DNA from 2 places in the Hylemonella sp. GW821-FHT12C09 genome. Region 2 is predicted to be linked to the other one. Evidence: predicted binding sites of a transcription regulator. Region 2 holds the regulator's gene; the other holds the start of a gene.
What was found. Region 2 encodes LexA, which represses DNA repair genes until DNA is damaged. Its sites were predicted from a motif close to ACTGTATNNNNATACAGT; they were not measured.
Positions count from the first base shown of each region.

Region 1 (4,178 bases), on a different contig from region 2:
AGGCATAAGCCATGTCCATCCAGAAAATCTTCATCGACGGTGAAGCCGGAACCACCGGCCTGCAGATCCGTGAGCGCCTGCTGGCCATGCCGCAGGTCGAACTGTTGAGCATTGCAGCGGAGCGGCGCAAGGACCCGGCCGCGAAGCAGGACTTGCTGTCCGGCGCTGACCTGGTGATCCTCTGCCTGCACGACGAGGCCGCTGTCGAGACCGTGGCACTGGTCGACGCGCTGGAAAAGACGTCGGGCCGGCCCGGCCCCAAGATCATCGACGCCTCCACCGCGCACCGGGTCGCACCGGGCTGGGTCTATGGTTTCCCGGAACTCACCGGCAGCCAAGCCCAGGCCGTGGCGCAGGCGCGCCGCGTCGCCAACCCGGGCTGCTACCCGACCGGCGGTATCGCCCTGCTGCGACCGCTGGTCGATGCCGGCCTGCTGCCGCCGGACTATCCGGTCGTGATGTCGGGCTACTCCGGCTATTCGGGTGGCGGCCGCCAGATGATCGAGGCCTATGAGGTCACGCACAGCGCGCCGCCGCTGGAAATCTACGGTCTGAGCCTCGCCCATAAGCACCTGCCCGAGCTGCTGCGCTACAGCGGCCTGAGCCGCCGGCCCATCTTTGTGCCGGCTGTGGGTAATTTCTACGCCGGCATGCTGGACCAGATCGGCCTGCAATTTGATCTGCTGAAGGGCGTCACGCGCACGCAACAGCTGGAAGAGGTGCTCCGTACGCACTACGCCGGCAGCGAATGGGTCAGCGTGGTACCGCCGGCAGCAGGTGGCCGGCTGGAGCCGACCGCGCTCAACGGTACGAACAAAATGGAACTCAGCGTCTATGGCAACGATGCGCTGGGCCAGGCCGTACTGTTGGCGCGCCTGGACAACCTGGGCAAGGGCGCCAGCGGCGCCGCGGTGCAAAACCTCAAACTGATGCTGGGCCTGTGATCAGACTTCCTCGTCGGCCGGATCGCCGCCCAGCACGTGGCGCACCACCTCCCCGGTGAAGCCCCGCGCCAGCAGAAACCGCGTCTGCCGCGCCCGCTCCTGGGGCGTCTGCGGCAGGGCATCGAACTTTCTTTGCCAGACTTCGCGCGCACGTGCCAGCTCGCTTTCCTTGAGGCCGGACAGGGTCCGCGCGATCAGATCGCCGTCCAGCCCCTTGTCCTGCAACTCCTGGCGTATGCGCGTCGAGCCCAGCCGGCTCGCGCGCCGGTTCAGCACCGACTCGGCCACCCGCTCCTCGCTGATGAAGCCCCGGGCCTGCAGTTCGTCGAGCGCCTGCGCCAGCGTGCCGGGCTCCTCCTCGTAAGGCTGGAGCTTGCGCTCAAGCTCGCGGCGCGAGTGCTCGCGCCGGCTCAGCAGGCGCAGCGCCCGGCCCTTGAGGGTGACCTGGAACGACAACCGTGCCGTCGCCATGGCTCGTTCCCCGTTACCGGCTCTCGACTTATTCAGCTTCGGCTTCTGCCGCCTCGTTGAGCAACGGGATGCCCAGCGACTCGCGTACCTTGTTCTCGATTTCGTGCGCCAGTTCCGTGTTCTCGCGCAGGAACTCGCGCGCATTGTCGCGGCCCTGCCCGATCTTCTCGCCGTTATAGGCGTACCAGGCGCCGGATTTCTCGATGATCTTGGCGTTCACGCCCATGTCGATGATCTCGCCCTCGCGGCTGATGCCTTCACCGAACAGGATGTCGAACTCCGCAGTCTTGAAGGGTGGCGCCACCTTGTTCTTGACGATCTTGACCTTGGTTTCGTTGCCAATGGCGTCATCCCCCTTCTTGATGGTGCCCGTGCGGCGAATGTCGATGCGCACCGAGGCGTAGAACTTCAGCGCGTTGCCACCGGTGGTGGTCTCGGGGCTGCCAAACATGACGCCGATCTTCATGCGGATCTGGTTGATGAAGATGACCATGCAGTTGGTCTTCTTGATCGTCGCGGTCAGCTTGCGCAGGGCCTGGCTCATCAGACGCGCCTGCAGGCCGGGCAGGGAATCGCCCATCTCGCCTTCGATCTCGGCCTTGGGTGTCAGGGCGGCCACCGAGTCGATCACGATCAGGTCCACGGCACCGGAGCGCACCAGGCTGTCGACGATCTCCAGCGCCTGCTCGCCTGTGTCGGGTTGGGAGATCAGCAGGTCAGGCAGGTTGACGCCCAGTTTCTGCGCGTACTGCACGTCAAGCGCGTGCTCGGCGTCCACGAAGGCGCAGGTGCCGCCGATCTTCTGCATCTCGGCGATGACCTGCAAGGTCAGCGTGGTCTTGCCCGAGGACTCGGGGCCGTAGATCTCGACCACCCGGCCACGCGGCAGGCCGCCCACGCCCAGGGCGATGTCCAGGCCCAGCGAGCCGGTGGAGACGACCTGGATGTCCTCGATCGCCTCACCCTCGCCCAGGCGCATGATGGTGCCCTTGCCAAATTGCTTCTCGATCTGGGCCAGCGCGGCCTGCAGGGCCTTGGCTTTTTCACTATTGGCGACGCTGATGGATTTGCCGGATACGTCCATGACTTGCTCCTTGGGTGGGGTTGACTTGGTTCCAGTGTTTTTAATCACAGGCTGGATGCTTGATCAGTAATTTATCCGGCTTGTACTTTCGAGTAAAGCCATAAATTAGTCATTTTGGTTTACCATTTAGTCATGACGGATGCTGCCACATTCCCGCTCGACGACGGCTGGCGCCAGACCCACCTGGGGCGCCTGCTGGGCCACGCGATGCGCCGCTTTGACCAGCGCGTGCTCCACCTGATGGCACATGACGCCGAGGTGCCGTTGGCCCTGTCCAACCTCGCGGCGCGCGGCCAGGTCAGCGCCGCCCACATCCACATCACACGCCATCTGGCCGTGCAGGGCGCGCGACTTCAGGAGCTCGCGGAATCGGCCGGCATGAGCAAACAGGCCATGGGCAAGCTGGTCGACCAGTGCGAGGCCTGGGGCCTGGTCACACGCGAAGCCGACCGGCGCGATGGCCGCGCCAAGCTGGTGCGCTTCACGCCCGCGGGCCTGGCCTGGTTGCGCGGCTTCCAGCGGGCCGTGATCCAGGCGGAAGCCGAACTCAAACTGGCCGTAAGCCCCGAAGTAGCCACCGTGATTGCCCTTGGGCTCGAAGCCTATGCCAGCGCCTAGAATCGGCACATGAAGCGCCCAGCCGGCGTCCACAGCCGGCAGGCGCGAGGAGACATGCATGCGGATACTGATCGCCGAGGATGACCAGGTACTGGCCGACGGCCTGCTGCGCACACTGCGCAGTTCAGGTGCGGCCGTGAATCACGTGGCCAGCGGCTCCGAAGCCGACGCGGCGCTGATGACCAACAATGAGTTCGACCTGCTGATCCTGGACCTGGGCCTGCCCAAGCTGCACGGGCTGGAAGTGCTCAGAAAGCTGCGCGCCCGCGGCTCCAGCCTCCCCGTGCTCATCCTCACGGCGGCCGACAGCGTGGAGGAGCGCGTCAAGGGCCTGGACTACGGCGCCGACGACTACATGGCCAAGCCTTTCTCGCTGCAGGAGCTGGAAGCGCGCGTACGCGCGCTGGTGCGCCGCGGCATGGGTGGCACCAGCAGCCATATCAAACACGGTCCGCTCGTCTACGACCAGGCCGGACGCGTGGCCACCATCGACGGGCGCATGGTCGAACTCTCGGCACGCGAACTGGGTCTGCTGGAGGTGCTCCTGCAGCGAACCGGCCGCCTGGTCAGCAAGGACCAGCTGGTCGAGCGCCTCTGTGAGTGGGGCGAGGAAGTGAGCAACAACGCCATCGAGGTCTACATCCACCGCCTGCGCAAGAAGATCGAGAAAGGCCCCATCCGCATCGCCACCGTGCGCGGCCTGGGTTACTGTCTCGAAAAGATCCCGAACAGCTGACCGCCGGGCATGGCCTACTCCACCGCGACGCCTGCATCGTGAAACTTTTCCAGCGCGAGCAGCGCTCGCTCTTCGGTGAGATCCTGGACTGGATGCTCACGCCGCTGCTGCTGCTGTGGCCGATCAGCCTGGTGCTGACCTGGCTGGTCGCGCAAGGCATCGCCGGCAAGCCTTTCGACCGCACGCTCGAATACAACGTCAACGCCCTGGCCCAGCTGGTCACGGTCAACCAGCAGCATGTGCAGTTCAACCTGCCCCTGCCTGCACGCGAGCTGTTGCGCGCCGATGACATCGACACGGTCTATTACCAGGTCCTGGGCGTACG
Region 1 covers NZ_JBXAQQ010000006.1:51,672-55,849, forward strand. The annotation lists gene argC (N-acetyl-gamma-glutamyl-phosphate reductase) at 18-944, shown strand; gene recX (recombination regulator RecX) at 945-1,415, opposite strand; gene recA (recombinase RecA) at 1,444-2,499, opposite strand; gene AC1RRP_RS11275 (MarR family winged helix-turn-helix transcriptional regulator) at 2,632-3,117, shown strand; gene AC1RRP_RS11280 (response regulator) at 3,176-3,853, shown strand; gene AC1RRP_RS11285 (sensor histidine kinase) at 3,892-4,178, shown strand, end outside.
Region 1: a site for LexA is predicted at 2,533-2,550, ahead of recA (recombinase RecA). Genes of this name have one in related genera too.

Region 2 (4,178 bases):
TGCGGATTTGCCGCCAGCAATTATTTCAACAAGGTGAAGCTGCAGTTGCTGGAAAAGGGTGTGTCCTACACCGAGGAGCGGGTCTGGACGGGCAATACCCATCCCTTGCTGGTGGACCGCTCCCCCATGGGCAAGGTACCCTTTCTGGATACGCCGTCCGGTCCGATTTCCGAATCAAGCGCCTGCGCCGAATACATCGAGACGGTGTATCCCCAGCGTCCCTTGCTGCCCGCGGATCCTTATGCGGCGGCCAAGGTGCGGGAGCTGATCATTTACATGGAGCTGCATCTGGAGCTGGTGGCGCGTGATCTCTATGCCGAAGCCTTTTTCGGCGGCAAGGTCAGCGACGGCCTCAAGGAGCGCACCCGCAAGCTGCTGCTCAAGGGCGTTCAGGGCTTCTCGAAGCTGGTGAAGTTCTCGCCCTACGTGGCGGGCTCGGAGTTCACGCTGGCAGACTGTGCGGCAGTGGCCCATCTGCCCCTGGTGACCAGCGCCAGCAAGATCATCTATGGCGAGGATGTGCTGGCGGGACTGCCCGTGCGCGATTACCTCAAGGTCATGGGTGCACGGCCCCATGTGCAGACGGTCAACGCGGACCGCAAGGCCAGCACCGAGCAGATGCTGGCCAAAATTGGCGCCAAGCCGGCCTGAGAGTCTGTTCAGGGTCTCGCGGTCAGCGCCGTACCTTCAACGCATCCGGGTTGGCGATGTTGCTCGGCTTGCCCTGAATGAAGTTCACGATGTTGTCGAAGGCGGCGCCGAAATACATCTCGTAGCTCTCCTGCTCGACGTAGCCGATGTGCGGCGTGCAGATGCAGTTTTCCAGGCGCAGCAGGGCATGGCCTTGCAGGATGGGTTCGGACTCGAAGACGTCGATCGCCGCCATGCCGGGGCGGCCGTGGTTGAGCGCGCTGATCAGCGCCTCGGGCTCGACCAGTTCGGCGCGCGAGGTGTTGACCAGCAGTGAGGTGGGTTTCATCAGCGCCAGGTCGGCGGGCGTGACGATGCCGCGCGTGGCCTCGTTCAGGCGCAGGTGCAGGCTGAGCACGTCGCTTTGCTGGAAGAATTCCTCGCGGCTGGCCGCGGCCTCGTAGCCCTCCTGCACGGCTTTTTCGCGCGAGGGGTCACGGCCCCAGACCAGCACGCGCATGCCGAAGGCGCGGCCGTAGCCAGCCACCATCTGTCCGATCTTGCCGTAGCCCCACAGCCCCAAGGTCTTGCCGCGCAGCACCGTGCCCAGACCGAAGTTGGGCGGCATGGCGGCCGACTTCAGCCCGGATTGCTGCCAGACGCCGTGTTTGAGGTTGCCGATGTACTGCGGCAGCCGGCGCATGGCGGCCATGATGAGCGCCCAGGTCAGTTCGGCGGGTGCCACCGGCGAGCCCGTGCCTTCGGCCACGGCAATGCCGCGTTCGGTGCAGGCTTCGATATCAATGTGGCTGCCCATGCGGCCGGTCTGGGAGATGAGCTTGAGACGCGGCAGTTTTTCTAACAGCTGGCGGGTGATGGGTGTGCGTTCGCGGATCAACACCAGCACGTCGGCATCACGCAATCGGACCGAGAGTTGCCCCAGTCCCTTGACGGTGTTGGTGTAGACCTTGGGGGGGTAGTCGGCCAGTTTTGTAGCGCAATCTAGCTTGCGTACGACGTCTTGGTAGTCGTCCAGAATCACGATATTCATGCCGCTATTGTGCCTCGGCCTCTCCTACGGGCTAACCCGGATGGAGGACGTGGCTGCGGCAGAAACCGTTCAGTGGCGTGCGACTTCGCAGGCGGCCAGGCGGTCAAGTTCGGCGCAGACGTCGGCCATGCGGCCGGAGATCACCATGCGGCCCACCTGCGAGCGGGGCTGGCCGGCTTCCATGACCCGCACCACGCGCAGCGGGCGTTGCATCGGGCGGCTGCGTACGGCGGCCAGGGCCGGGGCGCGTACGGACGGCAGGGTAGGCTCCAGCATGGCGGGACGCCGCGGCACGGCGGGGGCGAGCCAGCGCAGTAGGCCTTGCAGCGGAGTCCAGAGGGCGTAGGCGGTGTTCATCGTTGACCTTTCGGGGCGGGACGCAGCGCGTTCACATGAGCATGGTGTTGCGGATGAGGCCGACAGCCAGGCCCTCGATCTCGAAGGGGTCGCCCGGCTCGACCACGATGGTCTGGTAGTCGGGGTTTTCCGGCAGCAGTTCGATCAGGTGCTTGTTGCGACGGAAGCGCTTGACCGTCACTTCGTCGCCCAGGCGCGCCACCACGATCTGGCCGTTCTTGGCATCCTTGGTGGATTGCACGGCCAGCAGGTCGCCGTCCATGATGCCGGCATCGCGCATGGACATGCCGCGCACCTTGAGCAGGTAGTCGGGCTTGCGCTGGAACAGCGAACTCTCGACGTAATAGGTCTGGTCCACGTGTTCCTGCGCGAGAATGGGCGAACCGGCAGCGACGCGCCCGATCAGGGGCAGGGCGAGCTGGGACAGGTCCGGCATGGGCAGGGAGAATTGCTTGATGCGCGATTCATTGATGGAGCGCAGCGCCTCGCCCTGCAGACGGATGCCACGCGAAGTGCCGCTGACCAGTTCGATCACGCCCTTGCGCGCCAGCGCCTGCAGATGCTCCTCGGCGGCATTGGCGGACTTGAAGCCCAGTTCGGCAGCGATCTCGGCGCGCGTGGGCGGGGCACCGGTGCGCGCGATGGCGCTCTGGATCAGGTCCAGAATCTGCTGCTGGCGGGCGGTCAGCTTGATCGGGTACTGCGGCAGGTCCATCGTCGTGACTCCTGTAGGCGGGAAGGAGACAAGGTACTGTCTCGATATCCAGTAACTGTATTTTTAACCAGTTTTCCGGGAAATGCAAGTGGGGCAAGAAAAAATCGTGGTTTTGGGCACCGGCGGCACCATTGCCGGACTGGCGACCAGCGCCGCCGACAGCCGTGACTACCTGGCCGCGCAGAAGCCGGTGGCCGAGTTGATGACCGGCCTGGCGGCGCCGTCGGGCTTTGCGCTGCTGAGCGAACAGGTGGCCCAGATCGACAGCAAGGACATGGATCTGGTGGTGTGGCAGAAGCTGCTGCAGCGTTGTGTGCACTGGCTGGCGCAGGCCGATGTGCAAGGCCTGGTCATCACCCATGGGACCGATACGCTGGAGGAGACAGCCTTTCTGCTGCAGACCGTGCTGGCACCTCGCAAGCCCGTGGTGCTGACCTGCGCCATGCGACCGGCCAACGCAGTGGACGCCGACGGTCCGCAGAACCTGCGCGATGCCCTGGCGGTGGCGACCACCGCAGGCCCGCAAGGCGTGCTGGCCGTTTGCGCCGGCCGCATCCTTGGCGCGCAGGACGTGCAGAAGGTCCACAGTTCGCGGCTCGACGCCTTCAGCGCAGGGGAGGCCGGTGATCTCGGGCGGGTCCGGCAGGGACGCGTCGAGCGCCGGTGTGACTGGCCCGAGCCGCCTGTTCCGCAGAAGATGCTGCTGGACGTCCTGCTCAAGGCACCGGCACTGCCGCGGGTCGAGATCGTGCTCAGCCATGCCGCGGCCTGCGGCGCCACGGTGGACGCGCTGGTGGATCCGGTCGTCGCCGCGCGCCATGGGGCCCCGCCGGTGCGTGGCCTGGTGCTGGCCGGCACCGGGGGCGGCACCGTGCATCACGAACTGGAGGCCGCCTTGCGGCGTGCGCAGGCGGCCGGTGTGCGCGTGCTGCGCAGCACGCGCTGTGCCGACGGGTTCCTGCAGCCCCGGCCGTCCGACGAGTTTCCCGTGGCGCCCGGTCTGAGCCCCGTCAAGGCGCGACTGGCGCTGATGCTCGAACTCCTGCGCTGAGAGGCGGCCCCGCGTCATGTTCAGCGCCTTGCTCTCCAGTGCCTGGGCCTACCCGGCGCTTGAGGTCGTGCACCTGAGCGGCATCGCCTTGCTTTTCGGCAATCTCGTGCTGCTGGAGCTGCGGGTCTTCGGCCTGGGTGCTGCGCTGCCAGTGCGCGAACTGGCCCGCCTGAGCCTGGGCCTGGCCCTGGCGGGTTTCAGCCTGGCTGCGGCCTCGGGCCTGCTGATGTTCGCCAGCCAGCCGGCCGAGTTGCTGGCCAATCGCGCTTTCTCCCTCAAGATGCTGCTGTTATTGGCGGCGGCGTGTAATGCAGGCTGGTTCCATGGACGGGGCTCCCTGCACAAGCTCGATGGCCTGGCGCGTGCGCAGATGC
Region 2 covers NZ_JBXAQQ010000005.1:98,901-103,078, forward strand. The annotation lists gene AC1RRP_RS10015 (glutathione S-transferase) at 1-651, shown strand, start outside; gene AC1RRP_RS10020 (D-2-hydroxyacid dehydrogenase family protein) at 674-1,681, opposite strand; gene AC1RRP_RS10025 (hypothetical protein) at 1,751-2,038, opposite strand; gene lexA (transcriptional repressor LexA) at 2,070-2,753, opposite strand; gene AC1RRP_RS10035 (asparaginase) at 2,860-3,804, shown strand; gene AC1RRP_RS10040 (hypothetical protein) at 3,821-4,178, shown strand, end outside.